DNA from 3 places in the Bradyrhizobium sp. CCBAU 21365 genome. Region 3 is predicted to be linked to each of the others. Evidence: predicted binding sites of a transcription regulator. Region 3 holds the regulator's gene; each other region holds the start of a gene.
The links. Region 3 encodes PhoB, which activates phosphate uptake and scavenging genes when phosphate is short. Its sites were predicted from a motif close to TGTCATNNANCTGTCAT; they were not measured.

Region 1: a site for PhoB is predicted at 4,413-4,429, ahead of phnC (phosphonate ABC transporter ATP-binding protein). Genes of this name have one in related genera too.
Region 2: a site for PhoB is predicted at 7,127-7,143, ahead of XI02_RS29540 (UDP-2,3-diacylglucosamine diphosphatase). Genes of this name have one in related genera too.

What each region holds. Positions count from the first base shown of each region.
Region 1 covers NZ_CP030036.1:2,825,739-2,836,347, reverse strand. The annotation lists gene phnF (phosphonate metabolism transcriptional regulator PhnF) at 1-491, shown strand, start outside; gene phnE (phosphonate ABC transporter, permease protein PhnE) at 659-1,507, opposite strand; gene phnE (phosphonate ABC transporter, permease protein PhnE) at 1,504-2,388, opposite strand; gene phnD (phosphonate ABC transporter substrate-binding protein) at 2,463-3,398, opposite strand; gene phnC (phosphonate ABC transporter ATP-binding protein) at 3,475-4,290, opposite strand; gene XI02_RS12990 (chloramphenicol acetyltransferase) at 4,497-5,162, shown strand; gene XI02_RS12985 (alpha-D-ribose 1-methylphosphonate 5-triphosphate diphosphatase) at 5,159-6,331, shown strand; gene XI02_RS12980 (DUF1045 domain-containing protein) at 6,341-7,033, shown strand; gene XI02_RS12975 (LysR substrate-binding domain-containing protein) at 7,030-7,980, opposite strand; gene XI02_RS12970 (aromatic ring-hydroxylating dioxygenase subunit alpha) at 8,151-9,281, shown strand; gene XI02_RS12965 (crotonase/enoyl-CoA hydratase family protein) at 9,308-10,096, shown strand; gene hemC (hydroxymethylbilane synthase) at 10,119-10,609, opposite strand, start outside.
Region 2 covers NZ_CP030036.1:6,254,677-6,265,285, forward strand. The annotation lists gene XI02_RS29510 (ABC transporter permease) at 1-274, opposite strand, end outside; gene dgcA (N-acetyl-D-Glu racemase DgcA) at 416-1,417, shown strand; gene XI02_RS29520 (MFS transporter) at 1,443-2,645, opposite strand; gene XI02_RS29525 (hypothetical protein) at 2,721-4,016, shown strand; gene XI02_RS29530 (threonine/serine dehydratase) at 4,157-5,146, opposite strand; gene XI02_RS29535 (glycosyltransferase family 1 protein) at 5,203-6,294, opposite strand; gene XI02_RS29540 (UDP-2,3-diacylglucosamine diphosphatase) at 6,291-7,103, opposite strand; gene thiD (bifunctional hydroxymethylpyrimidine kinase/phosphomethylpyrimidine kinase) at 7,443-8,240, opposite strand; gene XI02_RS29550 (Lrp/AsnC ligand binding domain-containing protein) at 8,435-8,680, shown strand; gene XI02_RS29555 (cytochrome c) at 8,803-9,738, opposite strand; gene XI02_RS29560 (CHRD domain-containing protein) at 9,904-10,326, shown strand; gene XI02_RS29565 (cytochrome c) at 10,476-10,609, opposite strand, start outside.
Region 3 covers NZ_CP030036.1:1,176,733-1,187,341, forward strand. The annotation lists gene XI02_RS05465 (haloalkane dehalogenase) at 1-259, shown strand, start outside; gene XI02_RS05470 (SelT/SelW/SelH family protein) at 278-508, shown strand; gene XI02_RS05475 (lysylphosphatidylglycerol synthase domain-containing protein) at 839-1,894, shown strand; gene XI02_RS05480 (ATP-binding protein) at 1,979-3,292, shown strand; gene pstS (phosphate ABC transporter substrate-binding protein PstS) at 3,429-4,439, shown strand; gene pstC (phosphate ABC transporter permease subunit PstC) at 4,669-5,658, shown strand; gene pstA (phosphate ABC transporter permease PstA) at 5,663-6,508, shown strand; gene pstB (phosphate ABC transporter ATP-binding protein PstB) at 6,505-7,323, shown strand; gene phoU (phosphate signaling complex protein PhoU) at 7,426-8,142, shown strand; gene phoB (phosphate regulon transcriptional regulator PhoB) at 8,288-8,998, shown strand; gene XI02_RS05515 (GcrA family cell cycle regulator) at 9,236-9,748, opposite strand; gene XI02_RS05520 (aspartate aminotransferase family protein) at 10,236-10,609, shown strand, end outside.

The DNA of each region.
Region 1 (10,609 bases), 1.6 Mb from region 3:
TCGCCTATCCCCTGCGCTCACGCACGCGATTTTCCGAGATCGTCGGCGCCGGCGGTCACGAGCCGCGCGGCCAGTTGATCGAGGCAGGCGACGACGTTGCCAATCGCGAGATCGCACGCGAACTGGGCCTGAAGATCGGTGCGCCACTGATCCGGATCGAAGCGGTGCGGCTCGCCGACCGGACGCCGATCTGCGTTTCCACCACCTGGCTGTCGGCCGAGCGGTTTCCCGATGCCGGCAGCGTATTCGCCAACGTTCGCTCGATGACCAAGTTGCTCGGACATTACGGCGTCAAGGACTACCACCGCGCCTCGACCCGGATCACCGCGGCGATCGTCGATGCGACCGACGCCGCGCGGCTCGACCTGCCGCTGGGACGACCCGTGCTGGTGGTCGACGCCACCGATGTCGACATGCTGGACCAGCCGCTGGTGACCAAGCGCTCGCGCTTCGCCGCCGAGCGCGTCGAGTTTCTGGTCGAGAACGGCTGACGTGCTTCTGCTCCCTCGCCCCGCTCTTGCGGGGAGAGGGTTGAGGTGAGGGGCTGTCTCCGCGACTTCGAAAGCTTTGAGTGTGCGGAGAGTCCCCCTCACCCGGAATTTGCGCTGCGCGAAAATTCCGACCTCTGCCCGCACGCGGGGGAGAGGCGAAGAAGAAGCTACACCACCGCCCTTTGCCCGATGATCGCAAAGCGCAGCTTGCTGGAGATGAAATCGATCGCGGCAACCGCGATCAGGATCATCAGGATCAGGAACGACACCTTCTGCCATTCCAGCACGCGGATCTGCTCGGCGAGTTGCAAGCCGATGCCGCCGGCGCCGACGATGCCGATGATGGTCGCCGAACGGGTGTTGGACTCGATGAAGTAGAGCACCTGCCCGGCGATCACGGGCAGCACCTGCGGCAGCAGGCCGAAGCGGATCTCGTGCAGCGGGTTGCCGCCGGAGGCGCGGATGCCCTCGACCTGCTTGCGATCCGCCGCCTCGATCGCCTCCGAGAACAGCTTTCCGAACGCGCCGAAGTCGGACACCATGATCGCGAGCACGCCGGCGAACGGGCCGAGGCCGACGACGTTGATCCAGACCAGCGCCCAGATCAGCGTGTCGACGCCGCGGATCGAATCGAGGAAGCGGCGCACCGGAAAGCGGATCAGGTTGGAGGGGATGATATTGCGCGCCGCCAGCAGGCTGACCGGCAGCGCCAGCAGCGCGGCAAGCGTGGTGCCGAGCAGCGCGATCGACAGCGTCTCGCCGAGCGCCTGCATGTAGAGCGGGAACGACGAGCCGGGATTCGGCGGGATCATCAGCATGGTGATCCAACCGAGCTGGCTGAGGCCCGCGATCAGCCTGGACGGCGAGAAGTCGAGATCGACCAGGCCGAACACGAAGATCGCAAACGCCGCCACGATCATCGCCGGCAGCGCCAGCCGCGCCGAGGCGGGCCGGTCGAAGGCGTCGGGATATTTCGCGCGCAGCTCGGGCGTATCCGGCTTCGGCAGCTGGCTCATCGCCGGGTCTCCTTACCGAATAGCCGGCCGCGCAGCCAGCCGGTCGAGATATCGATGATGAAGACCGTGATGATGATGGTGACGAGGATGGCGCTGACGTCGGAATAATAGAACTTGCGGATCGCGACCACGAGTTCCTGGCCGATGCCGCCGGCGCCGACAAAACCCATCACCGAGGCTTCGCGGACATTGATCTCGAAGCGCAGCAGCGCGTAGCTTGCATAGCCGGCCGAAACCTGCGGCAGCACGGCAAAGCGCATGCAGGACAGCCAGCTCGCGCCGGTGGAGCGGATGCCCTCGACCGGCTTCATGTCGGCATTCTCGACGATCTCGGCGAACAGCTTGCCGAGCGCGCCGGTCGAGTGAATCGCGATCGCCAGCACGCCGGCCATCGGCCCGAGGCCGAACGCGATCACGAAGATCAGCGCAAACACGATGCCGGGCACCGTGCGGGCGAATTCCAGCAGGCGGCGCACCACAAAGCGCAGCCACGGTCCCGGCGAGGTGTTCTGGGCCGCGAAGAAATTCAGCGCAAAGGCGAACACCGCGCCGGTCAGCGTGCCGACATAGCTGATCAGCAGAGTCTCGCCGAGCATCTTCAGCCACTTCTTCCAGCCCCAAAACCATTCAGGAAGATCGGTCCAGACCCGCGCGCCCGAATCAAGCGTCAGGATGCGGTCGAAATAGCTGACGAAGTTGCCGAAATGGGTGAACAGCGTGCGCAGGTTCACCTCCGCGCCGAACGCGGCGATCACCAGCACCGCACAGAACACGGCCACCGCCAGCGCAGCCCTGAGCCGCTTGCGCGCGACGGACCTGCGGTAAGCGTCTTCCAGCGTGGCCAGTTGCTGCGCCGGAAGAATGGATACGGCGGTCGCCATCGACGCGTGCCAGTCCGGTTCGAGTTGAGAAGAAAAGGCCGGGCTGTCGAGCCCGGCCCTCGTGATTCAGGCGATCAGCTCGCCTTCTTCTTGCGCAGATTGTCGACGAACTTGATCAGCTCGATGGTGCCGTCCCAATCCTTGGTGGTGGCGGGATGGAAGCCCTTCTTCTGGCCGTCGGAGAGACGGTCGAAAGCGGCCTTGTCCTTGGTCGGGGCGTCGAAGAAGGCCTTCGCGATCGCGGCCTTCAGATCTTCCGGCAGATCGGCGTTGTAGGCATAGGGACCGTTGATGATCGGCGCCGACTTGTGGATGATGCGAAAATCGTCCTTCTTCATCGCCGAGCCGTCGGCGTTCTTCAGCATGCCCTTGTGCAGCATCTGGGCCAGCGTGGAGTCGTCGTCGCTGGTCCACTGATTGGCCGCCATATCGACGGTGCCCTGCGCCAGCGCCAAGACGGCGTTCTCGTGGCTGCCGGTGAACACGACCTTGCCGAAATAGGTATCCGCATCGTGGATGCCCATCTTGTCGAGCTCGAAGCGCGGCACGTTGTTGCCCGACGTCGAGTTCGGATCGACCAGGCCGAGATTCTTGCCCTTCAGGTCATCGACGCTCTTGGAGGGGCTCGACGCCTTGACGAAGAATACCGAGTAATAGCCGGTCGAACCGTCCGCGTTGATGTCGTTGGCGAAGGCGTCGGTCTTGACGCCGGTCAGGCGGGCGCGCGCGAACGAGGCCGAGCCGTAGCTGGCGATCTGGATGTTGCCGGCGCGCTGACCTTCGATAACGGCCGCGTAGTCGTTGGCGATGCGCAGCGTGACCTTCACGCCGAGTTCCTTCGACAGGTACGCCACGAACGGCGTCCAGCGCTCGGTGACGCCGGAGGCGTTCTCGGCCGGCACCACCGCGAAGGTGAGCTCCGGATATTTTGCTTTCCAGTCCTGCGCGAATGCCGAACCGGTGAACGCCAGCACGGCGGCGCCGGCCAGAACGATGCGACGAGTGATCATGACTACCCCTCTTTTGTGGTTACACCTGTTGGCCGGGCAAAACGCCCAGCCTCGCAGATTGAAAAATGCGCGACGCTCAGGCCGCGGCTGCGGTGCCGAGCGCCGGAGCCGTTGCGCCGTCGGGCGCAGGCAGCGGTGCTGCGCCGATGACGTCATTGGCCTCGAGATCGTAAAGCTCGCGGGCGATATGGTCGGTCAGCGCCGCCGGGGCGCCGTCGAATACCACCCGCCCCGCCGCCATGCCGACCAGGCGATCGCAATAGGTCCGTGCCAGGTCGAGCGAGTGCAGGTTGCAGAGCACCGTGATGCCGAAATGCTTGTTGATGCGCAGCAGTGCATCCATCACGATCTTGGTGTTGCGCGGATCGAGCGAGGCGATCGGCTCGTCGGCAAGAATGATGTCGGGCTCCTGCACCAGCGCGCGGGCGATCGCAACGCGCTGCTGCTGGCCACCGGAGAGCTGGTCGGCGCGCTGCGCCGCGAGCGGGGCGATATCGAACTGATCGAGCGCGGACATCGCCAGCGCCCTGTCCTGCTCCGGCCAGGCCTGCGCCAGCGAGCGCCAGGACGGAATCTGGGCCAGCCGGCCCATCAGCACATTGGTCAGCACGTCAAGGCGGCCGACCAGATTGAACTGCTGAAAGATCATCGCCGAGCGCGCCCGCCATCGCCGCAGCGCCCTGCCGCGCAGGGCGGTGACGTCGGTGCCTTCGAACAGGATACGGCCCGAGGTCGGATCGGCGAGACGGTTGATCATCCGCAGCAGGGTCGACTTGCCGGCGCCGGAACGACCGATCACGCCGACGAAGCTGCCCGGCGCGATCGAAAATGATGCGTTGTCGACTGCGGCTATTGTGCCGAACCGGCACGTCAGACCTTCCACCACCAGCATGCAATGCTCCAACCGCGTTTGGGCCATCGCTATCCCCGGCGTTTTACAGTTATGTGACGTAACGTTGCGGTGCGGCGATCGTCCACACCCGCTCTCTTGTTGCTTCCTTGCCGTCATCGCAACGTCATGATGTTGTCATCAAGCGTCCCGATGACGAGCACGCATCCCCGGAAGCCCAAGATTCTTGAACATTTGCGGAGGCTCTGATGGCCGGAAAGACACTCTCGGTTGTGCCGACCGTCGACCCGACTGCGTCGGTCCGTGAGAGCAAGCTCGGCAAATATACCGAGGTCGGCGCGCGCACGATCCTGCTTGAAGTCAGCATGGGCGACTATTCCTACGTCGTGAACGACAGCCAGATCACCTACACCTCGATCGGCAAGTTCTGCTCGATCGCGGCGATGGCCCGCATCAACCCCGGCAACCACCCGATGCATCGCGCTAGTCAGGCGCATTTCACCTACCGCGCCAGCGCGTATTTCCCCGGAGAGAGCGACGACGCCGACTTCTTCAACTGGCGACGTGCGCATCACGTGCATATCGGCCATGACGTCTGGATCGGGCATGGTGCGATCCTGTTACCGGGACGGAACATCGGAACCGGCGCTGTCGTCGCCGCCGGCGCGATCGTGACCAAGGACGTTCCCGCATACACCATCGTTGCCGGTAATCCGGCGCGGCCGGTCAAGCGGCGCTTCTCCGAGACGATCGCCGACCGCCTTGCCGCGCTCGCATGGTGGGACTGGGATCACGAAACACTTCGGCGTGTCCTGCCCGACTTTCGCAAGCTCGCGGTCGAGGAATTCCTCGACAAGCATGAGGCCGAGGCCGTATCCCAATCGCAAGCCAAACAACGGAGCGCCGCATCGTGACGGACATTTTCATCGAGGGCGGGCGCACGCTGGTTGACGGCGTCCTGGTCGAGACCTCGCTGCGGACCGCGGGCCGCGACATCGGCGCGCTCGACGCCGAGCAGGGTCGCGCCGCGCTTCACATCGATGCCAGTGGCCTGCTGGTGCTGCCCGGCATCATCGACCTGCATGGCGATGCGTTCGAGCGGCAGATGATGCCGCGCCCCAGTGTCGACTTCCCGACTGACGTGGCGTTGATCGACAGCGACCGGCAGGCGATCGCCAACGGCATCACCACCGTGTTCCATGGCACGACCTGGTCGTGGGAGCCCGGCCTGCGCAGCGCGGAGAATGCGCGGAAACTGCTCGATGCGATCGAGGCGCTACGGCCGCAGCTCGCCGCCGACACGCGCTTCCACCTGCGTCACGAGACCCACAATCTCGAGGCCGAGGCCGAGATCATTCAATGGCTCGCCGAAGGCCGCATCGACCTGTTCGCCTTCAACGACCACAGCAACGTCAAGCCGAAGAAGCGCAACCAACTGGCCGAGCGCACCGGGCTCTCCGTCGAGGCCGTCAACGACATGCTCGACCGGGTCGTGGCGCGCCGCCCCGAAGTGCCCGCCTCGATCGCGCGACTGGCAGCGGCTGCGCGCGCGGCCGACATCCGCATGCTGTCGCATGACGACAACAGCCCGGCGATGCGCCAGGAGTTTCGTGCGCTCGGCGCCGTGATCGCCGAATTCCCTGTCAACGAGGAGACCGCGCGCGACGCCGCTGATGCGGGCGACTTCATCGTGTTCGGCGCGCCCAATGTGGTGCGTGGCGGCAGTCACACCGGCTGGACCAAGGCATCCGACATGATCGCACAGGGCCTCTGCTCGGTGCTGGCGTCGGACTACTACTATCCGGCGCAGCTGCTCGCGGCGTTCCGCCTCGTCGCCGATGGCATCCTGCCGCTCGCCAGGGCCTGGGACCTGATCTCGTCGGCACCGGCGCGCGCGGCAGGGCTCGCCGACCGCGGCGAGCTCGCCGCGGGCCGCCGTGCCGACATCATCGTCGTCGACGACAAGGTGCCGCTGCGGCCGCGCATCGTCGCCGTGATAGCGGCCGGACGGCTGGTGCACCTGGCGGACGCGAGCTGCCTCGTTCATTCGCTCGCACCGCGCAAGACGGTTGCGGCGGCATAGTCCGGTCCCATGGCCAGCACTCCGCGCTACGCGATCTATTATGCGCCGTCACCCGACAGCGCCCTGCACCGCTTCGGTTCGACGCTGCTCGGCTACGATGCCGTGTCGGGCGACGACCTGCCGTTTCCCGATGGCGTCACGCCCGACTGGCGCGAGGTCACCGAAGATCCGCGCAAGTATGGATTCCACGCCACGCTGAAGGCGCCCACCGCGCTCGCCGCCGGTCGGAGCGAGGCCGAGCTTCTCGATGCCTGTGCCGCCTTCGCCGGCCGCGCGCGGCGCATTCCGGTGATCGAACCGGTGGTCGATGCGATCAGCGGCTTCATCGCGGTGATTCCGGCCGGCCGCTCGGACGAGCTGCAACAGCTTGCCGCCGATTGCGTCGCGGAATTCGACGCGTTCCGTGCCCCGCTGACGGCCGCGGATCGCGCGCGGCGCAAGCCCGAGAAGCTCACCGCGCGGCAACGCGACTATCTCGACCGTTGGGGCTATCCCTACGCCATGGAGGAATTCCGCTTCCACATGACGCTGACCGGACGGCTGAGCGACGAACGGCGCGGCCCGATCGTGGCCCAGCTGCGCGAGCGGTTCGCGGCGATCGAGCTTGCGACGCTGGCCATCGACCGCATCGCGCTGCTCAAGCAGGCCGACAGCGCATCCCGCTTCCGCATCATCGGCAGCTGGCAACTGCGGGCGAGCTAATTTGGCTTCGCGAGCTCGGCCAGCAGCCACTTCTTGAATGTCTGCAGCGCGCGACTGCGCTGCGCGCCCGGCGGATGAACCAGCCAATAGCTGCCGGTGACGTGGCCGACCGGCAGGAGCCGGCGAATCGCGCCGCGCCGCTCGCTTTCCCCGATAAAGGGTTCGAGCGCGAGCGCAACGCCCGCGCCTCGTTCGGCGGCCTGCAGTGCGGCCACAAAGCTGTCGACCGAGATCGCGCGCGTTGCGGGCGGCACGGGCTCGCCGGCATGCTTGAACCAGAGCGGCCAGGCCGCGGGGAATGTCGTCACATGGATCAGGACGCCACGGCCGAGATCGGCAGCGGTGCGCAGCTTCAACCGCCGGGCCAGCGCCGGCGCGCCGACCGGAACGGTCCTCACCTCCATCAAGCGATGCGCGACGACGCCTTCGGGCTTGTCGGGCCCGAAGCTGATGCCGACATCGAATGTCTCGGCGTCGAAATCGACATTGCGGTTCGAGGTCTCGATCGCAAGATCGAGCTCGGAATGCCGGGTGAGGAACGAGGATAGCCGCGGGATTAGCCAAGCCGACGCGAACTGCGGCAGCACCTTGAGCCGTAGCCGGCGCTGGCCGGCCGCCTCGACCGCCGATTCCGCCTGCGCCAGCAGTGCAAACGCGCGACCGGTCGCAGCCGCCAGCTTCTCGCCGGCATGGGTCGGCCGGACCGCGCGATGGGCGCGGTGAAACAGCGCGGCGCCAAGATGGATTTCGAGATTGCGAATGCGATGGCTGATCGCCGAGGCGCTGACATTCAGCACGCCCGCGGCCTCCTTGAAGCTGCCGAGCCTGACTGCGACATCGAACGCCTGCAATGCCAGCAGATGCGCCGGCCGGAGGCTTGCAGCAGCGAGGTCTTCCCTCCCTTGCGACAGCGACCGGCGCCCCGGCCTTGGGTTGTTCCTGCTCATCAGCCGATCCTAGCGGCCGGGCCCCGTCGATGTCGCGCGGAAAAATTGTTCGCATGAATTTCATTCATCCGAACCCGGCTCGTTTCGCTTGTCGCCTGCAGGGCAATGGGCGAATCTGCCCCTCGAAACGGACCGGCGGCAAGCCCGGCCAGCAGAGCGGGAGGACGGCGATGACGGCACAGCTCGCGGACGAAGCATCCATCGTCGACCGCATCCTCAGGCATATCGATGCCAAATCGACCGATCTCAGCGACGGCATCTGGCACGAACCCGTCGCGCATTATCTGGCGCAGGATCGCTTCGCGGCCGAGATCGAACACGTATTCCGCCGCACGCTGACGCCGTTCTGTCCGTCGGCCGCGCTCGCCGAGATCGGCGCCTATGTCGCGCGGGACGCGGCGCTGACGCCTGTTGTCGCGATCCGTGGCGCGGACGGCGTCGCGCGCGCCTTCCGTAATGCGTGCCGGCACCGCGGCGTGCAACTCGTCGACGGGGCCGGCTGCAAGAAGGCGCTCACCTGCCGCTATCACGGCTGGACCTACGGTCTCGACGGCCGGCTGCGCCGCATCCCCGACGATTACGGCTTTCCCGGCCTCGACAAAGACACGCATGGGCTCGTGCCGGTCACCTGCATCGAGCGCAACGGCCTGGTGTTCGTCTCGCAGGACGATCCCGCCGCGACATCAGAGGCCGGCGGCATGCCGACGCTGTTCGGTGACGACTGGAAGCTGTACGCGACCACCGCGCAGGAGGTCGAGGCCAACTGGAAGATCGTCGCTGAAGGGTTCCTCGAAGGCTATCATATCCGATCGACGCATCAGGACACGTTCTATCCGCTGCAGTACGACAATCTTAATGTGATCGAGCCGTTCGGCCGCAACAGCCGGATCAGCTTCCCCTATCGGCGCATCGAGAAGCTGCGCAACGTACCGCCGGGCGAGCGCAGGACGGCCGGCATGCTGACGCATGTCTATCATTTGTTTCCGAACGTGATGCTCTCGACCTTCCCGACCAATCGGCTAATGGCCGTGCTCGAGCCGCTGGCGGTGGACCGCACCCGGCTCGTCACCTACACGCTGTCGAACCAGATCGCCGCGGAAGATGGCCGCACCGCGGTCGCCCAAGGACGCGATTTCGTCACCGCGGGCGCGGGCGAGGACCGTGAGATGGCCTGCGCGGCGCAGCGCGGGCTCGCAACCCGGGCAAATGCCCAATTCACCTTCGGCCTGTTCGAAGGCGCGATCAGGCATTTTCACCAGAACCTGGCCGCGATCATCGAGAGCCGTACTGGCGCACGTTGATCCGACCGCACTGCTGAGGACCGAGCATGCTGGACCACCCGACCGTCAAATACCGAACCGAGCAGGCCGTCGCGATCGTGACCATCGATCGCTATGACGAGGCGCGCAATGCGGTCAATCCGGAGACCGCGCAGGGGCTGGCGCAGGCGTTCCGCGCCTTCGATCGCGATCCGTCGCTGTCGGTCGCGATCCTGACCGGCGCGGGCGGCGCGTTCTGCGCCGGCTTCGACCTCAAGCGCACTGCGGCCGGCCATCGCGGCCACCGCGTCGAGAACGGCGATGGCCCGATGGGCCCGACGCGGATGAAGCTGTCGAAGCCGGTGATCGCCGCCGTCGAGGGCCCCGCCGTGGCGGGCGGCCTCGAGCTTGCGATCTGGTGCGATCTTAGGGTCGTCGCGCGTGACGCCACCTTCGGCATTTATTGCCGGCGCTTCGGCGTACCGTTGATGGATCTCGGCACCGTGCGCCTGCCGCGGCTGATCGGGCACAGCCGCGCGATGGACATGATTCTCACCGGACGCGGCGTCTCCGGCGAAGAGGCCGGACGGATCGGGCTCGCCAACCGCGTGGTCGTCCCCGGCACGGCGCTGGCCGAAGCGCGCAGCCTCGCCCATGATCTGTGCCGCCTGCCGCAGGCGGCGTTGCGCAGCGATCGGCTCTCCGCGATCGAGCAGTGGGGGCTCGGCTGGGAGCAGGCTACGCTGAACGAGTTTCGCCTCGGGCTTGCGACGGTTGCGAGCGGCGAGACCGAGGCCGGCGCACGCCGCTTCGCGGCGGGCAAAGGCCGGCACGGCGATTTCGCCGACATCGCCTGAGAAACCGATTGCAGCGGCGGTGCTACTCGTCCACCCGGGTTCGGTCGATGATCTCGGCGGCGCCCTTCTCCAGCAGTTCCATGCCGACGGCGCGGCCGAGTTCGCGCGGCCGGTCCGCGGGCCCGCGCCGCGTCACCTCGATGAAGCCGGCGCCGGCCTCGTCGAGCACGGAGGCGCGCAGCGTCATCTCGCTGCCCGCGAGCGTGGCGTGGCCGGCGATCGGCGAATTGCAATGGCCGTTGAGCACCCACAGCACCTCGCGCTCGGCCTCGGCGGCGAGCCGCGACTGCACGTTGTCGATCCCGGCAAGCCGCGCGCGCGTCGCCCAGTCGGTCTCGACGCATTCCACCGCGACAATGCCCTGGCCGACCGCCGGCAGCATCTCGCCGACCGAGAAATCATGCGCGATGCGCGCGGTCATGCCGATGCGCTCCAGGCCCGAGCGCGCCATCACCAGCGCATCCGCCGGCCCGACCTCGCCGCCGCCGGGCAGCCGCTGCTTGTCGCCCCGAT
Region 2 (10,609 bases), 4.4 Mb from region 3:
TGGAATAATTGGCCGACAGGCCGGCGATCTCGGCTTCCGCGCTGGCGTCGCTGAGGCTGCGGCGCAGCCGCTCGATCAGCCAGGCGCCGAAGGTGTCGAGGCTCGCGACCTGCGACACGTCGATGAAAATGTGCGGCCGGCTCCCGCGCAGCTTCTCCGCGTCGGAGACGATCCGCTCGAGCGCAGGGGCAAAGCGGGCGGTCCAGTTGCCCGCCGCACACAACGCCAGTCCTTCGCCTTGGGCTATCCGCTCCAGTGTCGGGTCGCCGCTCACCTTTTGCCTACCCCTCAAGCCGGCTGGCTGCCGCTAACGCTGATCTCCGGCGTTGCCGGATCGGCTTGTCGAATCTGCCGCTAACCAGCCATAGTTGGCTGCGCGTCGCAAGCCACGGTTCAGGAAATAGTAGACTTTAAAATGACTTCCACCCCATCCGGAGCGATTTCCCTGACCGGTCGGATCGAGCGCTGGCCGATCGCGGGGACCTTCACGATCAGCCGCGGCGCCAAGACCGAGGCCATCGTGGTGGTCGCCGAGGTAAGCCAGGGCGGCCTCATTGGCCGCGGCGAATGCGTGCCCTACCCGCGCTATGGCGAAACGCCCGAGGCGACGCTGCTGGCGATCCAGGCGATGCAGGCGCCGCTCGCCGGCGGCATGGACCGCATCCCCTTGCAGGAGCGGATGCCCGCCGGCGCCGCCCGCAATGCGCTGGATTGCGCGCTGGCGGACCTTGAGGCCAAACGCGCCGGCAAACGGATCTGGAACCTGCTCGGCCGGCCCGCGCCGGAGCCGCGCACCACCGCCTATACGATCTCGCTCGGGACGCCCGAGGCGATGGCGGAGGCCACCGCGAAGGCTGCGCATCGTCAGTTGCTCAAGATCAAGCTCGGCGGCGATGGCGACGGCGCACGGATCGCCGCCGTGCGCAAGGCGGCGCCTCGATCCGAGCTGATCGTCGATGCCAACGAAGCCTGGACCGAGGATAACCTCGCCGCCAACCTCGCGGCCTGCGCCGATGCCGGCGTCACCCTGATCGAGCAGCCGCTGCCGGCGGGCAAGGACGAGGCGCTGGCGCGGATCCCGCGCCCGGTTGCGGTCTGCGCCGACGAGAGCGTGCACGACCGTGGCTCGCTTGCCGGCCTGCGCGGCCGCTATGACGCCGTCAACATCAAGCTCGACAAGACCGGCGGCCTGACCGAAGCGCTGGCGATGGCGGATGCCGCCCGTGCGCTCGGCTTCGAGATCATGATCGGCTGCATGGTCGCGACCTCGCTCGCGATGGCACCGGCGATGCTGATCGCGCAGCAGGCCCGCTTCGTCGACCTCGACGGCCCGCTGCTGCTGGCCAGGGACCGCGACCACGGCCTGCGCTACGAGGGCAGCCTGGTCCATCCGCCCGACGCCGCGCTCTGGGGCTAACCGGCTCTCTTGTTGACGCGTTTTCCTAGCGCGAACCGGTCCCCACTTCGCTTGAAAACGCTATGAAGCGCTTGCGCGCCAGCCACATCACGAGCCCGCCCGTGGCCGCCATTGCGGCCATCATGTCGTAGACGCCGAGCCCGAAGCGCGCATAGACCATGCCGCTGACGATCGCGGTGGTGCTCGCGACAATGCCGCCGCAGGCGGTGAGATAGCCTTGCGCGCGCGCCATCACGTGAACCGGCACGTGATGCACCATCAGGCCCATGATGCCGACCTGCGTCAGGCCGAAGCTCAGCCCATGTCCGAGCTGGACCACGGCAAGCACCGCAAGCGGCGGGTCCTGCGCGGTGATCGCCCAGCGCGCCGCGGCACTGGAGGCTGCGATCATCACCAGCACCGCCGACGGCAGCGTGAAGCGCGGCGAGGCCGCAAACAGCACGATCTCGGCGATCACGCCGAGCACCCAGAGACACGCGATCGTCAGGCCGCTGAAGCCGGCCTGCTGCCAGGCAATCGATGCGAAGATGTAATAGGCGCCGTGGCTGCCCTGGATCAGCGCCGAGGATACGATGATGGCGAGGAAGGTGGGATTGCGCAGCAGTTTTGGCGCGCCGGCCGCAGGTGTGACGGCTGCCACTCGGCGGCCCAGCGGCCGCAGCGTCAACCCGACCAGCGCGCCGAGCACCGTCACGGCCGTGATGATCCAGATCAGGTCGACCTCCGCGACATAGCGGAGCAGGAAGCCGCTCAGCAGCGCGCAGACCGCGAAGGCGGCCGAGCCCCAGAGCCGCAGCGGTCCGTAGCTGAGGCCGAATTGCCTGACGCCGCGCAGCGCATAGGCGTCGGTGAGCGGCACCATCGGCGTCCAGACGCAGCAGGTCAGCGCATAGATCGCCAGCAGCACGAACGGCTGGCGCTGGGTGCCGATCACGGCAAAGCCGAACGCCGTGGCGAATCCGGTGGCGATGATCGCCCCGCGCAGCATCTGGCGCCGTTCCGCCGCCGCGGTGACCAGCGGCAGCACGGTGAAGCGCGTCACCGGCGGCACCGCGGTAATGATGCCGATCCAGGTGGCGTCGATGCCGATCGCCTTCAGCCACACCGTGAAAAACGGCAGGTGAACCCCGGTCATGCCGAACAGCGTGGCGTAGAATGCCGCGAGTCGGTTCGCGAATCGCCGCGATGCAACCTTTGCTGCAATGGGGATTTGTGATTCGGAAGACATCAATTCAATTGCGATTCGCGCGATATCGTGGTGATCGTTAGCGTAACGCGCAGTGATTTGCGCGGAGAGATTGTGATGGCCGAAGAAGCATTCGCCCTGTCGCCGATATCCGCCCGCGCGGCCCTGCCGAGCGAGGAGGACTATGCCGCGATCAGCGCGGCCTTCATGGAGACTTCGCGGGGCCGCTGGTTCCTCGGCGAATACGCCAAGCGCAACCGCAATGCCGATACCCGCATGGTGCTCGATGCGGTGGTGCGGATCGAGGAAAGCCTCAGCGCGCAGCGGCAAGCCGCCGCAGCGGCGATCAGGGACGAGCAGCTGGCGCAGGCGCTGGCCGCCCTGCGCGGCGCAATCGAAGCCGCCCAGGCCTCGGCCATGGCCGCGCTCGACGGCATCAGCTTCGAGCAGAGCCTCGCGCCGGTGCGCAAGGGCGTGCGGGTGATCAGGGAGATCTCCTGGCGGTTGCGCGAGATCGGCAATGACGGCCGGATCTGCGACATCATCGATTCGCAGGTCAGCGCGATCGAGGCCGGCGCCGCCGAGGTCTCGATGGACGATGCCAAGGCCGTGCTGGATGCCGGCTTCGCTGCGCTGGCCCGCCGCCTGAGCGAGTTCGATCCGGACAAGGCGGCGACGCCTGCGGCCGAGCCTGATGTGGCCGAGGCGCCGGTTGCGGAGCCGCCGGCAGCGGCCGCCGCGCCGCCACCGGTGGCTGAAAGTGCAGCCCCCGATATGGCCGCCACGCCGCCAGCGCCGCCTCAGGAAGCCGCTGCGACGCCGAACGTCGAAGCCGCGATTCCCGGCACCGAGGCCGCTACGGCCGTCATGCCACAGCCGAGCGAAGCCTGGATCAAGGCTGAAGCCGCACTGACCGAAGCCGAGGCCGCAGAGCTCGCCCGCGTCAGCGACGAAGCGGCGGCCGACGCCCATGACGAGGCGGTGCTCGACCTGATCGCGATGGAGATGGGTGCGCCCGATCCGATCGACGAAGAGGCGATCGCAGAGGAAATGCGCGCCGCCGAGGAGATGCGCATCGCGGAAGCGATGGGCGTCGCCGAGGCGATGGCGGTCGAGCCGGAAATGGTTGCGCCGGCCATTCAGCCCGAGCCGGCGCCCGCGCCGACGGTCGAGGTCAGGGCCGAAGTCAAGATCGAGCCGTCACCGCTGGCCGCAGCGCCGATTGCCGAAACTCTGGTGATGCCGCCGCCTCTCCCGCCCACCGTTGAGGCTGCTGCTCCCGCAGCGGAGATCTCACTCGGCTCGACGATCATCGCCAGCGGTCTTCTGAAAAGGCCAAGCGTCGCGGCCAACGATCCACTCGCGCCGATCCGCCGCATGAGCCAGGCCGAGAAGATCGCGTTCTTCTCGTAACCTCGACTTTTCATATCCGGTCATTGCCGGGCTTGACCCGCGCAAGACGACTGGCGCGCGAAGCATTCATGTCCCGTGGGCCTGCACACGCAACGTGAGCCAGCTCATGTACCGCGGCAGCATCTGTGCCTAACCCGGCGTCAGGCAACGAGTTTCGCGAACAGGTCGGCGTCGACATTGCCGCCCGACAGCACGATAACGACGTTCTTGCCCTTGGCATCGATCCGCCCGGCAAGCAGCGCGGCGAGCCCGACCGCGCCGCCGGGCTCGACCACGAGCTTCAGCTCGCGATAGGCGAAGGCAACGGCGGCGCCGACTTCGTCATCGGTGGCGTTGACGCCATTTGCGAGCAGCTTGCTGTTGATGGCGAAGGTCAGTTCGCCCGGCATCATCGCCATCAGCGCATCGCAGATGGTCCGCGCCGCGACTGGATGCGCCTCGCGATGCCCGACCTTGAGCGACAGAGCGTGATCGTCATAGCCCGCGGGCTCGGCGACGATCACCTGGGCCTGCGGATATTTCGCCTTCACCGCGGTTGCGACGCCGGCGATCAATCCGCCGCCCGAAGCCGGCGCGACCACGATGTCGGGCGTCAGCCCGAGCGCAGCCATGTCTTCGGCGATCTCGCGGCCGGCGGTGCCCTGGCCCGCGATCACGAAGGGATCGTCGTAGGGGCGCACCAAGGTCGCGCCGCGCTTGCCGGCAATGCCGTTGGCGATCGCCTCGCGGTCGTCGCGATCGCGGTCGTAGAGCACGACTTCGGCGCCATAGGATTTGGTGCGCTCGCGCTTGGTGATCGGCGAGTCCGCAGGCATCACGATGGTCGCCTGCATGTTGAGGATCTTGGCCGCCGCGGCGACGCCCTGGGCGTGGTTGCCCGAGGAGAACGCGACGACGCCGCCGCTCCGCTTGTCCTGCGGGATCGAGGCGAGCTTGTTGAAGGCGCCGCGAAACTTGAACGATCCGGTCCGCTGCAGCATTTCGGGCTTGAGGAAAACCTGGCTGCCGACGCGTTCGTTGAGAACGGGGAAGGTCAGGAGCGGCGTGCGCACCGCGAACGGCGCAACCACCCTTGCGGCAGCATCGATGTCCGCGGCAGCGACGGGTGGATTGAGAACGGTGTCCGTCATTCGCGATTTGTATCGCGGCGACGGGCTGGCGGGCAAGACGCTTTAGCGTGACCTGACTAGCGTGAGTTCGGCTGAGGTGCCGGCAGGACGGCGAAATGGTGCTCTTCGGCACCGAATTCGAACGCCTCCCCCTCGCCATCCGGCGGCGCGGGACGGACGTTCATGCAACGGTCGATGAACACCCGGGCCGACGCCTGCCAGGTGTGGAGCGCGGCAAAATCGACGCAGGCCTGCCGCGGGATGCTGAGCGCCTCGAGGCAGGCATGGCGCAGATCCTCGTCGAGCACACCGACCGGCGCCGCGCCGATCACGTCGCGGGGACCGGTGACCGGAAAAGCGGCAACCGGCAGGCCGCTCGCCAACGCTTCAAGCAGCACCAGACCGAACGTATCGGTCCGGCTCGGGAAAACGAACACATCGGCCGCGGCGTAGATCTCAGCCAATTCTTCCCCATGGCGGGCGCCGAGGAACACGGCGTCCGGATATTTCCGCTCCAGCGCCGCCCGCGCCGGGCCGTCGCCGACCACGACCTTGGTTCCCGGCAAATCGAGCTCGAGGAAGGTCTCCAGATTCTTCTCCACCGCCACCCGGCCGACGCTGAGATAGACCGGCTGCGGCAGGCAGAGATCGACGTCGCGCGGATGGAACAGCGCGGTATCGACGCCGCGCGACCACAGCACCACGTTGCGGAAGCCGCGCTGGCGCAACTCGGCTGCCAGCGCCGGGGTCGCCGCCATCACCGCCCGGCTCGGCCTGTGGAACCAGCGCAGCGCGCGCCACACCCAGGCTTCCGGGACCGGCGTCCGCGCCGAGACGTATTCGGGGAAGCGGGTATGGAAGCTCGTCGTGAACGGCAGGCCGCGCTTGCGGCAATAGCGGCGCACCGCAAGCCCGATCGGGCCCTCGGTCGCGATATGGATGCTGTCGGGCCTCGCCGCCTCGATCAGACTTGCGACCTTGGCCCGGTACGGCAGCGCCAGCCGGAGATCGCGATAGCTCGGCATCGCGAAGGTGCGGAACTCGTCCGGCGTCAGGAAGCTCACCTCGACGCCGAGCGATTTCGCCGCCTGTGCCATCATGGTCAGCGTGCGGACAACCCCGTTGACCTGGGGATGCCACGCATCGGTCGCGACCAGGATATGCGTCATGCAGCGCGTGCCGTCACTCGCGGAGCTGGCGCGATCCGGCGCACCGGGTCGGTCCAGCTGATGATCTCGAAATGGCCGTCCTCGTGCTCGGCGAGCGCGGTGCAGCTCTCCACCCAGTCGCCGCAATTCATGTAGCGGATGCCGTGCTCGTCATGAATCGTCGCGTAGTGGATGTGGCCGCAGATCACGCCGTCGCAGCCGTGGCGCCGCGCCTCGCCGGCAAGCGTCGCCTCGAACGCGCCGATATAGTTCACCGCCTTCTTGACCTTCAGCTTGGCCCATTGCGACAGCGACCAGTACGGCACGCCGAACATCTTGCGGAAGAAGTTGACGAAGCGATTCATCTGGATCGCGAAGTCGTAGGCCTTGTCGCCAAGATGGGCGAGCCAGCGCGCGTTCTGCACCACGAGGTCGAAGATGTCGCCGTGGATCACGAGGTAGCGCTTGCCGTCGGCACCGGTGTGAACGGTGTTCTCCACCACGTCGATGCCGCCGAAATGCGTGCCGTAATATTTGCGCAGGAACTCGTCGTGGTTGCCCGGGACGTAGATCACCTTGGCGCCCTTGCGCGCCTTGCGCAGCATCTTCTGCACGAAATCGTTATGGGTCTGCGGCCAGTACCAGTTCGACTTCAGCGCCCAGCCGTCGACGATATCACCAACGAGGTAGATCGTGTCGGCATCGTGAGAGCGGAGGAAGTCCAGCAGGCGGTCGGCTTGCGAACCGCGGGCTCCGAGATGGACATCGGAGATAAACAAAGTGCGAAAGTGCCGCTCTGGACTTTCTTCACTCAAGGAGTCACTTCCCATGCCTGTGCACCTAACAGATTCCTGTGACAAGGCGATGACGATCCCCGTGACCCAAAGCCCCACAAACAGTTAACGAGAATCAGCAGTACGCCCCTGCCCTGCGGATAACAGCAGCGTGCGACAATCTGGCGACATCGGCGGTCGCGGCTGTGTGGAAGAGGCGTTGTGTTGGCTGCGTAACGCGATGGAACGACCCGCGCGGTGCGTAGCCCGGATGGAGCGAAGCGCAATCCGGGTTCTGCGTCCGCGGATGATCTGTTCCCGGATTTCGCGGAGCCTGTCATCGGGCGCGCGTTCGCGCGACCCGTTGGCTCCATCCGGGCTACGCAGCTCCGGGCTTCAGTAATATTTGTGAAAGTGATGCACCGGCCCGTGGCCGTGGCCGACGGCAAAACGATCGGCAGCGGCGATTGCTTCGGTGATCCAGGCCTTGGCGTTGCGCACGGAGGTCTCCATGCTCTCGCCCTTCGCGAGCCCTGCTGCGATTGCCGAGGACAGCGAGCAGCCGGTGCCATGCGTATTGGCGGTCGCAATGCGCGGCGCAGCCAGCGCGATGCTGCGCTCGGCGTCGATCAGATAGTCGATGCTGTCGGCGCCGTGGCCGTGGCCGCCCTTGACCAGCACCGCGCGACAGCCCATCGCCAGCAATCGCTTGCCTTGTCGCTCGACGTCGGCCTCGCTCTCGGCAACCGGTTCGTTGAGCAGCGCCGCCGCTTCCGGCAGGTTCGGCGTGATCAGCGAGGCCAGCGGAAACAGCAGGGTCTTCAGCGCATCGACCGCCTCGACGGCAAGCAGCCGATCGCCCGAGGTCGCGACCATCACCGGATCGAGCACGACATGGCGCGGCGCCCAGCGCATCAGCCCGTCGGCGATCGCCGCGATCGTCTCGGCCTGTGCCACCATGCCGATCTTGACCGCGCCGACCGCGAGGTCGGAGAACACCGCATCGATCTGGGCGGTGACGAATGACGCAGGCACCGGATGGATGCCGCTGACCCCCGTGGTGTTCTGCGCAGTCAGCGCCGTGATCGCGGAGGCGCCATACACCCCGAGCGCGGCAAAGCTCTTGAGGTCGGCCTGGATGCCCGCCCCGCCCGAGGAATCCGAGCCGGCAATGGTGAGCGCGACCGGCGTCATCTTGCAGCACCGGCGGTTGATACGAATGCGACCATCGCGAACAAGACCATGGCCTGTCCTAGCCCGGCCGCGGATCGACGGCAAGTTCGCCTGACTTTACCGCGAGTTGGCCTCGCCTTGCCCCCTTGCCTCGCCCCTTGCCTTGGCCGCCCGTTTTGGGCCTATAGTCGCGGAAATCCCCGGAGACGACTTTGATGGTTCCTTTCTTCGTCCAGATCAAATGCAAGCTCGGCCAGTCCTACACCGTCGCCAACGCGCTGGCGGAGGCCGAGATTGCGTCCGAGATCTATTCCACCGCGGGCAATTACGACCTTCTGGTCAAGTTCTACGTCGACCACGACACCGACATCGGCCATTTCATCAACGAGAAGGTTCAGGTGATCCCGGGCATCCAGGACACCCTCACCATCATCACCTTCAAGGCGTTCGGCGCGAAGTAGGACGCGTCCACGAGAGCATGATGAGATTGAGTCGAGCTTGAACGGCGTCGAAAGTTCACCTCGCCTTTGGGAGAGGTGAACCGAAACCGCGGCGAGCCGGTTCAACCAAAGCTCATCCTGCTTTACGACTCCTTCTCCTTCTCTTTCTTCACCGGCTTCGGCGGTCCCTCGACCGGCGGCAGCGACTTGATGTACTCGGCGATCGCGTCGCGGTCGGACGACGACAGTTGCGAGGTGTTGCGGATCACGCGCACCATCGACCCACCGGCGGAGTCTCCGTCCGGCGTCTGGCCGCTCTCGAGGAAATAGGCGATATCCTTCACACTCCAGTCCGAGATCCCCCTCGGCGTGATGTTGGGCACCCAGCCTTCGCCGTCCGGATTCGGACCACCGGCGAAGCGCTGCGCGGTGACGATGCCGCCGAGGACATTGCGCGGGCTGTGGCACTCGGCGCAGTGGCCGAAGCTGTTGACGAGATAGGCGCCGCGATACCAATGCGCGGAGCGGCTTGCATCCGCGATGAACGGCTTGCCGTTCATGAACAGCAACTTCCAGACGCCGACATTGCGCCTGATGTTGAAGAGAAACGGCAAATCGTGGTCGCGCACCTTGCCGGCGACCGGCGGCAAGGTCTTCAGATAGGCGAACAGGTCGCGCACATCGCTGACCTTGGCGTGCTGATAGGACGGGTACGGAAACGCCGGGAAATAGTGCGCACCCGATGGCGAGGTGCCCTTCATGACCGCCGTGACGAAATCGGCCTCGCTCCAGCGGCCGATGCCGTCGTTCGGGTCGGGCGAGATGTTCGGCGCATAGAAGGTGCCGAATGGCGAGGGGATCGCGAGCCCACCGCCGAGCCGTGTGCGGTCGTCCTGCTTCGGCACGGCATGGCAGGAGGAACATCCCCCGGCATTGAACGTTGTGAGGCCATTGGCCAGGTCAGGCTGATAGGCAGGCAGCGCGTCGGCGGCGACGGTCGCGGGGATCGTCAGCCACCAGAACACGCCAAAGCCGATTACGCCGGCCAGAATCGCCAGGAGGAAAATTCGTCGCAGCATTCACCAATCCGTCATTGGTCGCGTCAGTTCTTGGACCAGTATGATGGCAACCAGCCGGACAAGCTCGCATCAAATTTGCCGCACCCACGATCATTTGGGGAATAAATCCGAAAAACTGCTGTTTGAGGATTGCAACCATCCTGTGACGTCAAAGGGGAGAGAACCATGTCGAACAAGACCTTGCTTGCCACGCTGACGCTCGGCGCCGCCATCGCCCTCGCCGGTCCGGCCTTTGCCGAGAAGTTCACGGCGAAGCTGGACAGCAAGAGCGAAGTGCCGCCGAATACCAGCGCCGCCACCGGCACCGCCGACATCGACTACGACGCCGCCTCCAAGAAGCTGAGCTGGAAGCTGACCTATTCCGGCCTGTCGGGTCCAGCCACCGCCGCGCATTTCCACGGCCCCGCCGAGGCGGGCAAGAATGCGGGTGTCGCAGTCGCGATCCCGAACGCGACGTCGAGCCCGGTCGAAGGCAGCGCAACATTGACCGACGCGCAGGCCGCCGATCTGCTCGCCGGCAAGTACTATGTCAACGTTCACACCGCGGCCAATCCGGGCGGTGAGATCCGCGGCCAAGTGACCAAATAACAAGTGACGAAGTAATCCATCACCAAGCAATCCTCACGAAGCAATCGTCGCGAGCTCGCTCCAACAAGAAACGACCGACACAAAAAAGGGCGGACGCCTCAAAGCGTCCGCCCTTCTCATTGATCGAACGATGATGAGCCGAGTGGCGATCAGCCCTTCTTGAGGCGATAGGTCTCGTGACAGCCGCCGCACTGCTTGCCGATCAGGCCCAGTTCGGCCTTCAGCGTATCGACATCCTTGATCTTGCCCTTGGCATCGGCGACCGCCTTGGCGAAGCTCGCAG
Region 3 (10,609 bases):
CGCGCAGGCGCTCACGGTGGCGCATGCGGCGCTCGCGGCATCGACCTATCCGAAGCTGCTGTTCGTGGGCACGCCCGGGGCGCTGGTGTCACCGACCTTTGCCGCCGAATTCGCCAAGACGCTCAGGCATTGCGCAGTCATTCAACTCGGCGCCGGCGCGCACTATCTGCAGGAGGATCATCCGGAGGCGATCGGCCGTTCTGTGGCCGGCTGGATCGCCGGCGTCGAGGCCGCCTCCGCGCAGCGCCATGCCGCATGAGAGCACGGAGGGCATGACATGACGAATGTCTCGATCACCTATTGCCGGCCGTGCGGCTATGAGAAGCGTGCCAAAGAGGCCGCGGCGCTGTTGCGCGAGCGCCTTGGCGTCGATGCGACGCTGATCCCCGGCACGGGCGGCATCTTCGAGGTCAAGCTTGGCGACGAGGTCGTCGCCAGGCGCGCCAAGGGACATTTTCCCGATGCCGCCGAGATCGTCGCCGCGGTCATGGCCGCGCGGGATCGATGATCAGCGAAGCGCGTGTCGGCCGGGTAGCGGAAGATCATTCTCTATTCGGCCGTGCCGGTGCTTCACCGTAGTTTTCCGGATGGCCTTGCGAGCCGTTCGGCGGGCTAACTGCCGCACGCGCATGTCAAGTCTTGTCGAAGGCGGCGGGAAACGCGCATATTTGTGCACCCGCTGTCATGAATCATCCCTAATATCTTGAAGATGCGCGTTTTATTGTCTTTTGACGAATTCCACTCCGGTTTAAAACGCGCTACACGGGCCAGGGCACAGCGAAGCGCCGGCGGAGTTCGCCCGGGAGCCGTCGTCGCGGGATCGCAATTCGAGGTCTAGATGCTGGAAGCAATACGCAGGGCGATGGCGTTTCTGCGCCAGAAGCAAATCCTGCATCGGCTGGGTGTTGTCATCAGCATCGCCGTCATCGGCATCGCCTGCTACGTCCTGTATCACATGCTGCGCGGCATCGACACCAACGAGGTGCTCGAGGCCATCAAGAGCACCGAGCCGCGGCAGATTGCCTTGGCTGGACTGTTCGTCGCGGCGGGCTACTTCACGTTGACCTTCTACGATCTGTTCGCGGTGCGCGCGATCGGCCACGCCCATGTACCTTACCGCATCAACGCGCTCGCGGCCTTCACCTCCTACTCGATCGGCCACAATGTCGGCGCCAGCGTCTTCACTGGCGGCGCGGTGCGCTATCGGATCTATTCGGCGTGGGGGTTGAACGCGATCGACGTCGCCAAGATCTGCTTTCTCGCCGGCCTCACCTTCTGGCTCGGCAATGCCGCGGTGCTCGGGCTCGGCATCGCCTACCACCCGGAGGCCGCCGCCAACATCGACCAGCTGCCGCCCTGGCTCAACCGGGCGCTGGCATTCGCGATCATCACCGCGCTGGTCGCCTATGTGGTCTGGGTCTGGACCCAGCCGCGGGTGGTCGGCCGCGGCCCCTGGACGGTGACCCTGCCGGGCGGCCCGCTGACGCTGCTGCAGATCGCGATCGGCATCCTCGACCTCGGCTTCTGCGCGCTGGCGATGTACGTGCTGGTGCCGGACGAGCCAAATCTCGGCTTCGTCGTGGTCGCGGTCATCTTCGTGTCGGCGACCCTGCTCGGCTTCGCCAGCCACTCCCCCGGCGGCCTCGGGGTGTTCGACGCCGCCATGCTGGTCGGCCTCTGGCAGATGGACCGCGAGGACCTGCTCGGCGGTATGCTGCTGTTCCGGCTGCTCTACTATATTGCGCCGTTCGTCATATCTGTAATCTTGCTGACGTTTCGGGAGGTTATCGTCGGCGCCCGACTCAAACGGCTGCCGCAGGCTGATTCGGGTCCCCGCGCCGAGCCGCACCATGAGGCGGTTCTGGTTCGCAAGCGCGGTGACTCCGGGGTCTGATGAAGCGGCCCGATGCCTCCCGAGGGAAGGTCGATGTGACCGCACCTGGGCGAGACATGAACCGACGGGATGAAAGCCGCCGCGATGGCAATTGACGATTCATCTTCCTCCATCTTCTCGCCCTGGCCCGACCGGTTGCGCCACTCCGCGCTGATCCTGCTTGCCGCAGCGCTGGCCTTGAGCGTGGTGGTCGCGCTCGGCGAATTGTCGCTGGTGCGCGCCAGCGCCGTGTTCGTCTGCATCGCGGCCGCGGCGCTGGTGCCATGGCGGCTGCACGATGCCGGAACCTCGCGCGAGGACGTCCGCGGCGTCAATCCGGTCGAGGCCGCCGCGGTCAGCGCGGTCGTCGCCGGCATGCCGGACCCGGCCGTGCTGCTCGATCGCGCCGGCCGCGTCATCCATCTCAACACCGCCGCGGCGCAGCTCGCGCCCGCGCTGCGTAAGAACGAACTGGCGCAATTTGCCCTGCGTTCGCCGGAGATCATCACCGCGCTGCGCGAGGCGATCGCGACCACCGAGCCGCGCCGCGCCACCTACACCGACCACGTTCCGGTCGATCGCTGGATGGAACTGGTGATCACGCCGGTGCCGGTTCCGACCCAGTTCGGCGGCACCGAGAAGTGCATGCTGATGACCTTCCACGACCTGACGCCGCTGCGCCGGGTCGAGGAGATGCGCGCCGACTTCGTCGCCAATGCCAGCCACGAGCTGCGCACGCCGCTCGCCGCCTTGTCCGGCTTCATCGACACGCTGCAGGGGCCGGCGCGCGAGGACGCGCGGGCGCGCGAGCGTTTCCTCGGCATCATGCACACCCAGGCGACCCGCATGGCGCGGCTGATCGACGATTTGCTGTCGCTGTCGCGGGTCGAGCTGTCGGCCCATGTGCGGCCCGAGGCCTCGATCGATGTCGTGCCGATCATCCGCCAGGTCGCGGACGGGCTCGAGGCACTGGCCAGCGAGCGCCAGGTCGAGATCGAGGTCGGCCTGCCTCAGGCCCCGGTCATGATCGCCGGCGACCGCGAGGAACTGCTCCGCCTGTTCGAGAACCTGATCGAGAACGCCCTCAAATACGGCGCATCCGGGGGCCGCGTCATAGTGTCGCTGAATCAGGCCGCTTCGGGCGCATCGGGCGAGGGGGCTCCCGAAATCCGTGTCATGGTACGGGATTTCGGCCCCGGCATCGCCCCGGAGCACCTGCCGCGGTTGACCGAGCGCTTCTACCGGGTCGACGTCGGCGACAGCCGTAACCAGGGCGGAACGGGCCTCGGATTATCGCTGGTGAAACATATTCTTAACCGTCATCGCGGGCGCCTTTTGATCGAGAGCGTGCCGAAGAACGGCGCCACTTTTACCGCCTGTTTTCCTCGGCCGAAGACCCCGTTACCAACCCAAAGCTAAGCGTTTTCAGCTGCTTAGCACTGTCATCCAACTGTCATCCAACCTTCGTAAAAGCAGCACCGACCGCTCCTAGATGGACCGGCGTGAGCGCGATCGGGCGCATTCGGCGCTTCGCTCACAGGATGGAGACCACCCCATGAATTTCATCAAAGCAATCGTCGCAGCCGGCATGGTCGCCGCTTCGACGTCGGCCTTCGCTGCCGATATTACCGGCGCGGGCGCGACGTTTCCGTTCCCGATCTATTCGAAGTGGGCTGACGCCTACAAGAAGGATACCGGCAATGGCCTGAACTATCAGTCGATCGGTTCCGGCGCCGGCATCAAGCAGATCCAGGCCAAGACCGTGACCTTCGGCGCCACCGACGCTCCGCTCAAGGCCGAGCAGCTCGAGAAGGACGGCCTCGTCCAGTGGCCGATGGTGATGGGCGCGATCGTTCCGGTCGTGAACGTCGAGGGCGTCAAGTCGGGCGAGCTGGTTCTCTCCGGCGAAGTGCTCGGCGACATCTATCTCGGCAAGATCACCAAGTGGAATGACGCGGCGATCGCCAAGCTCAACCCGAAGCTGACCCTGCCGGGCGATGCGATCACCGTCGTGCGCCGTTCGGATGGTTCGGGCACCACCTTCAACTTCACCGACTATCTCTCCAAGTCGAATGCCGACTGGAAGTCCAAAGTCGGTTCCGGCACCGCGGTCGAGTGGCCGGTCGGCGTCGGCGCCAAGGGCAACGAAGGCGTTGCCGGCAACATCAGCCAGACCAAGAACGCGATCGGCTATGTCGAATATGCCTACGCCAAGCAGAACAAGCTGACCTACACCGCGCTGGTCAACAAGGCCGGCAAGACCGTGCAGCCGACCATCGCCGCCTTCCAGGCCGCGGCGTCGAACGCCGACTGGGCCAAGGCTCCCGGCTACTACGTGATCCTGACCGACCAGCCGGGCGAAGCCTCCTGGCCGATCACCGCGGCGACCTTCATCCTGATGCACAAGGACTCGACCGACAAGGCGGCCTCGCAGGAAGCGCTCAAGTTCTTCAAGTACGCCTTCGAGAAGGGTGGCAAGGCGGCCGAAGAGCTCGACTACATCCCGATGCCGGACTCGGTCGTCAAGCTGATCGAGAAGACCTGGTCCTCGGACATCAAGAGCTAAGTCCGACGCTGCGACAGGACCTGTGCCGATTCGATCGCGGCACAGGTCGAGCGACCAAGACCCGGTCTCCATCACCGCGGCAACAAGCGCGGGATCGAGGCCGGGGTTCGCGCCTCAAGGGGCGTGGCTGGAACGACGACGCCCGGCCAAATGCGTCAGTGAAGATCGCTTCGGGGCGTAGCGGTTTGCGTGGCTTTTGCATACTAAAGAGGGGATTGGCGTGGCAGACATGGCTGTTCAGAGCGATGTGATGGAAGCCGCGGGACCTTACGATCGCGCCAAGGCCCTCAGCGCCTTCAAGCTCGGTGACCTCACCTTCTATTGGATCACCCGCATCTCGGCGATTTCGGTTCTGTTGATCCTCGGCGGCATCATCCTGTCGCTGATCGTCGGCGCCTGGCCGGCGATGAAGGAATACGGCTTCGCCTTCCTCTGGACGCAGCGCTGGGCGCCCTCGGCCGATCCGCCGGTGCTCGGCGCGCTCGGCCCGATCTACGGCACGCTGATCACCTCGGTCATCGCGATGCTGATCGCCATTCCGGTCGGCATCGGCATCGCCGTGTTCCTCACCGAGCTCTGCCCGCAAGTGCTGCGCCGCCCGATCGGCATCGCGATCGAGCTGCTCGCCGGCATCCCCTCGATCATCTACGGCATGTGGGGCTTCTTCGTGCTTGGCCCGTTCCTGGCGAACACGTTCCAGCCTTTCATGATCCGGATCTTCGAGGGCGTCCCGGTGCTGGGCGCGGTGTTCGCAGGCCCGCCGTCCTATCTCAGCCTGTTCAACGCCGCGCTGATCCTTGCGATCATGGTGCTGCCCTTCATCACCGCGATCTCGGTCGACGTGTTCAAGACCGTGCCGCCGGTGCTGAAGGAGGCCGCCTACGGCATGGGCTGCACCACCTGGGAAGTCGTTCGCAGCGTCGTGATCCCCTACACCCGCGTCGGGGTGATCGGCGGCATCATGCTGGCGCTCGGCCGCGCCCTCGGCGAGACCATGGCGGTGACCTTCATCATCGGCAATTCGTTCCGGATCTCGTCGTCGATCTTCGCGCCGGGCACCACGATCTCGGCGGCGATCGCTAGCGAATTCGCCGAGAGCGACGGCCTGCACCAGTCCGGCCTGATCCTGCTCGGCCTGCTGTTGTTCGTGCTGACCTTCTTCGTGCTCGCCGGCGCGCGGCTGATGCTGATGCGGCTTGAAAAGAAGGCGGGGAAGTAACGCCATGAACCCGATCTACAAATCCCGCCGCCGCAACGACATCGTCATCCGCGCGCTCTGTGTCGGCGCGGCGCTGTTCGGCGTCACCTGGCTGGCGCTGATTCTGATCACGCTGCTTTATAACGGCCTTACAGGCCTCAGCGTGCAGCTGTTCACCCAGAACACGCCGCCGCCCGGCTCGACCGAAGGCGGCCTGCTCAACGCCATCGTCGGCTCGCTCATCATGACGGTGATCGGCGTCGGCATCGGCGCGCCGCTCGGCCTGTTCGCCGGCACCTACCTCGCCGAATACGGCAAGCACGACAAGCTGACCTCGGTGATCCGCTTCATCAACGACATCCTGCTCAGCGCGCCCTCGATCATCATCGGCCTGTTCATCTATGGCGCGGTGGTGGTGCCGATGCGCGGCTTCTCGGCGATCGCAGGCAGCCTCGCGCTCGCGGTGATCGTGATCCCGGTCGTGCTGCGCACCACCGAGGACATGCTGCTCCTGGTGCCCAATCCGCTGCGCGAGGCCGCCTCCGCGCTCGGCCTGCCGCGTTCGCTGGTGATCAAGCGGATCGCCTATCGTGCGGCGCGATCGGGTCTGATCACCGGCGTGCTGCTGGCGACCGCCCGCGTCGCCGGCGAGACCGCGCCGCTGCTGTTCACCGCGCTGTCGAACCAGTTCTTCAGCCTGGATCTGACCAAGACGATGGCCAACCTGCCGGTGACCATCAACAACTTCGTGCAGAGCCCCTACGCCTACTGGAAAGAGCTGGCGTGGAGCGGTGCGCTGCTCATCACATTCACCGTGCTCGCGTTGAATATCGGCGCGCGTATCCTTGGTGCCGAAAGGGCCGCAAAATGACCGAGCTTTCCGTCTCCACGACTGCCGCGGGCCACGTTCCCCAGGTTCCGCTGCCGGAAGCGCCGCCGAAAGTCACGGTGCGCAACCTCAACTTCTATTACGGCGAGCACCACGCGCTGAAGAACATCAACCTGACGCTCGGCACCAACCGCGTCACGGCGTTCATCGGCCCGTCCGGCTGCGGCAAGTCGACCCTGCTGCGCATCTTCAACCGGATGTACGACCTCTATCCGGGCCAGCGCGCGGTCGGCCAGCTGATGCTGGACCAGACCAACATTCTCGACCCCAAGCTCGACCTCAACTTGCTGCGCGCGCGGGTCGGTATGGTGTTCCAGAAGCCGACGCCGTTCCCGATGACGATCTACGAGAACATCGCCTTCGGCATCCGCCTCTACGAGAAGATCTCGAAGTCCGAGATGGACGACCGGGTCGAGAAGGCGCTGCGCGGCGGCGCGCTGTGGAACGAGGTCAAGGACAAGCTGAACGCCTCCGGCCTGTCGCTCTCCGGCGGCCAGCAGCAGCGCCTGTGCATCGCGCGCACCGTGGCGGTGCGCCCCGAGGTGATCCTGTTCGACGAGCCGTGCTCGGCGCTCGACCCGATCTCGACCGCCAAGGTCGAGGAGCTGATCCAGGAGCTCTCCGAGGACTACACGATCGCGATCGTCACCCACAACATGCAGCAGGCGGCGCGCGTCTCCGACAAGACCGCCTTCATGTATCTCGGTGAGCTGATCGAGTTCGACGACACCAACAAGATCTTCACCTCACCGAGCGATCGGCGCACCCAGGACTACATCACCGGCCGGTTCGGCTAGAGCATGATCCGGAAAAGTGGGAACCGGTTTTCCGATCGGATCATGCTAAAATTCAGGACACGAAACCATGATCCCCGGGATCATGGTTGAGGGAGACAAGCGATGGCTTCTGAACATACCGCCAAGGCATTCGACAGCGATCTGCAGGAGTTGACGCGCCTGGTCGCCGAGATGGGCGGCCTGGTCGAGCGGATGATTACCGAGTCGGTCGACGCACTGATCCGTCGCGACGTCGCGCTCGGCAAGCGCGTGGTCGCCGCCGACATCGAGATCGACAATCTGCAGCGCAACATCGAAGAGCGCGCGGTGCTGACGATCGCGCGCCGCCAGCCGATGGCGATCGACCTGCGCGAGATCGTCAGCGCGATGCGTGTCGCGACCGACCTCGAGCGGATCGGCGACCTCGCCAAGAACATGGGCAAGCGCGTCGCGGCGCTGGAGAGCGATTTCCAGCCGCTGAAGCTGATCCGCGGCCTCGAGCACATGACCGACCTCGTGCTGTCGCAGGTCAAGTCGGTGCTCGACGCCTACGCCGCGCACGACCTGCCGGCGGCGATGAACGTCTGGAAGGGCGACGAGGAGGTCGATGCGATCTGCACCTCGCTGTTCCGCGAACTGCTCACCTACATGATGGAAGATCCGCGCAACATCTCGTTCTGCATCCATCTGATGTTCTGCGCCAAGAACATCGAGCGGATCGGCGATCACGCCACCAATATCGCCGAGACCGTGTTCTACATGATCGAGGGCCAGCAGATCACCGACAAGCGCCCGAAGGGGGACATGACCACTTTTGCCACCACGGTGCCGGGCAACTGAGGCATGATCGGCAAGTGCGGGACCGGCAAGAGCGAAACTGGATGATCCTCGCGACAAATCGTTTCCGCGGGGACTATGCTCAAGGAAGTAAGCGTTTCGGTTTGCGTCTGGGCAACGGATCACCACAGAGAAAGAACTTAAACCGATGAGCGCACGCATTCTGGTAGTCGAAGACGAGGAAGCGCTGACGACGCTGTTGCGCTACAACCTCGATGCGGAAGGCTACGATGTCGAGACGGTGGGGCGCGGCGACGATGCCGACACGAGGCTGAAGGAGCGCGTTCCCGACCTCGTGGTCCTCGACTGGATGCTGCCGGGCCTGTCCGGCATCGAGCTGTGCCGTCGCCTGCGGGCGCGGCCCGAGACCAAGCAGCTTCCGATCATCATGCTGACCGCGCGCGGCGAAGAAAGCGAGCGCGTGCGCGGACTTGCCACCGGCGCCGACGATTACATCGTCAAGCCGTTCTCGGTGCCGGAACTGCTGGCGCGGGTGAAGGGCCTGTTGCGCCGCGCGAGCCCGGAGCGGCTTGCGACCGTGCTGACCTATGGCGACATCGAGCTCGACCGCGAGAAGCGCCGCGTGGCGCGCTCCGGCCGCCCGATCGATCTCGGGCCGACCGAGTATCGCCTGCTCGAATTCTTCCTCGAGCATCCCGGCCGCGTGTTCAGCCGCGAGCAGCTGCTCGACAGCGTCTGGGGCCGCGACATCTACATCGATGAGCGCACCGTCGACGTGCATATCGGCCGCCTGCGCAAGCTGCTCAATCCGGGCCGCGAGCAGGATCCGATCCGCACCGTGCGCGGCGCCGGCTACGCGCTCGACGACCGCTTTGCCAAGGCCGAGCCGCAGCCGTAACGGGCGCGTGGCCATCGCAAGCCGCATCACCGGCGTCGTCCCGGCGAAAGCCGGGACCCATACGCCGCGGCCGGCGTAATCGGCACGTGGCCAGACGGCTTTCTAACAACACGCATTAGTGGTTATGGGTCCCGGCTTTCGCCGGGACGACGCCGGTGATGTAATGGGCTACGGACAAAAAAAATCCCCGCTTTCGCGGGGATTTGTTTTTGAGTTCTTCCGTCTTTTCCCGAGTGCTCACTTGATCTGCGGTTTCGCCGACGGCCGGCGGCGATCGGCGGCGGGCTGGTAGGCGACGCGCGAGTGATGCGCGCAATAGGGCAGGCCGGCGAGCGCCTTGCCGCCGCAGAAGAAGAATTCCGGGCTCGAGGGATCGCCGACCGGCCAGTGACAGGTGGCCTCGTTGAGCTCGAGCAGCGACAGCCGCTGGCTCATCGGCACCACATTGTCGTAGGAGATCGGATCGGGCTCCATCTCGACCTCGAAGGCGTGCGCCAGCGCGGTGTTGCCGCGCGACACCGGCCGCGCTACCCGCATCATGTGCTGGGCGGGGCGGGCCTTGCGCTGCCGCGGCGCGGCCGTGGAGGGTGCCTTGGCGCGGCCGGAGAGGCCGAGCCGATGCACTTTGCCGATCACGGCGTTTCGCGTCACATTGCCAAGTTCCGCCGCGATCTGGCTGGCCGACAGGCCAGACTCCCAGAGCTTCTTCAGCTGCTCGACGCGATCGTCGGACCAGGTCAATACAGTCATCGCATTCTTCCCTTCGCGTAGCGCCGGCCAATCATTGGAGCGGCGCTGCGAGCCAATCTGGACAAATATCCCTGCGGCCAGAATCCCTTAGCCCTCGCCGGGCACGGTGTTGCGCCCGAACGTTTACGCGAGACACGAAGGCTACTTAGAGGGTCCAGTACCGCCGCACGAGATGTCGTACCCGACAGGCCAAACGCTACAATATGGCGTGACTCTGGCGCAAGAGTCCGCGGCCGTGCGTCCACATGTTCCCACACAGTTAAGCATCGCGATGAGGCTTTTCCACCGCACCGGAATGCTCCGGATTGCGCTCGTTTCGCATTGCAGGAAGGCCACTTCGTGGCGATTGACACTTACCGACCGCAGCATAGAATGCCCGCCACGTGCCGCCCGCAAAGGCGGCCGTTTTGTTTTCCGAAGCTGGCCGTTGCTGCGCTGGCGTCAAGGCGCGCGGCAATTGTCGGCTTAAAAACCGTCAGTGAACGCCATGACCAACGCTGCCACGTCGCATCTGCTCCCCGTCTTCGCCAGGGTCGATCTCGGCTTCGAGCGCGGTGAGGGCGCCTGGCTGATCGCAACCAACGGCGACCGTTATCTCGATTTCACCTCGGGCGTCGCGGTCAACGCGCTCGGGCACGCGCATCCGCATCTGGTCAAGGCGCTGCAGGAACAGGCGACCAAGCTCTGGCACATGTCGAACCTGTTCAAGAGCCCGGACGGCGAGGCGCTTGCCGCGCGGCTGTGCGAGCAGAGCTTTGCCGACTTCGTGTTCTTCTGCAATTCCGGCGCCGAAGCGATGGAGGGCGTGATCAAGCTGGTCCGCCACTATCACTTCTCCAAGGGCCATGGCGAGCGCTACCG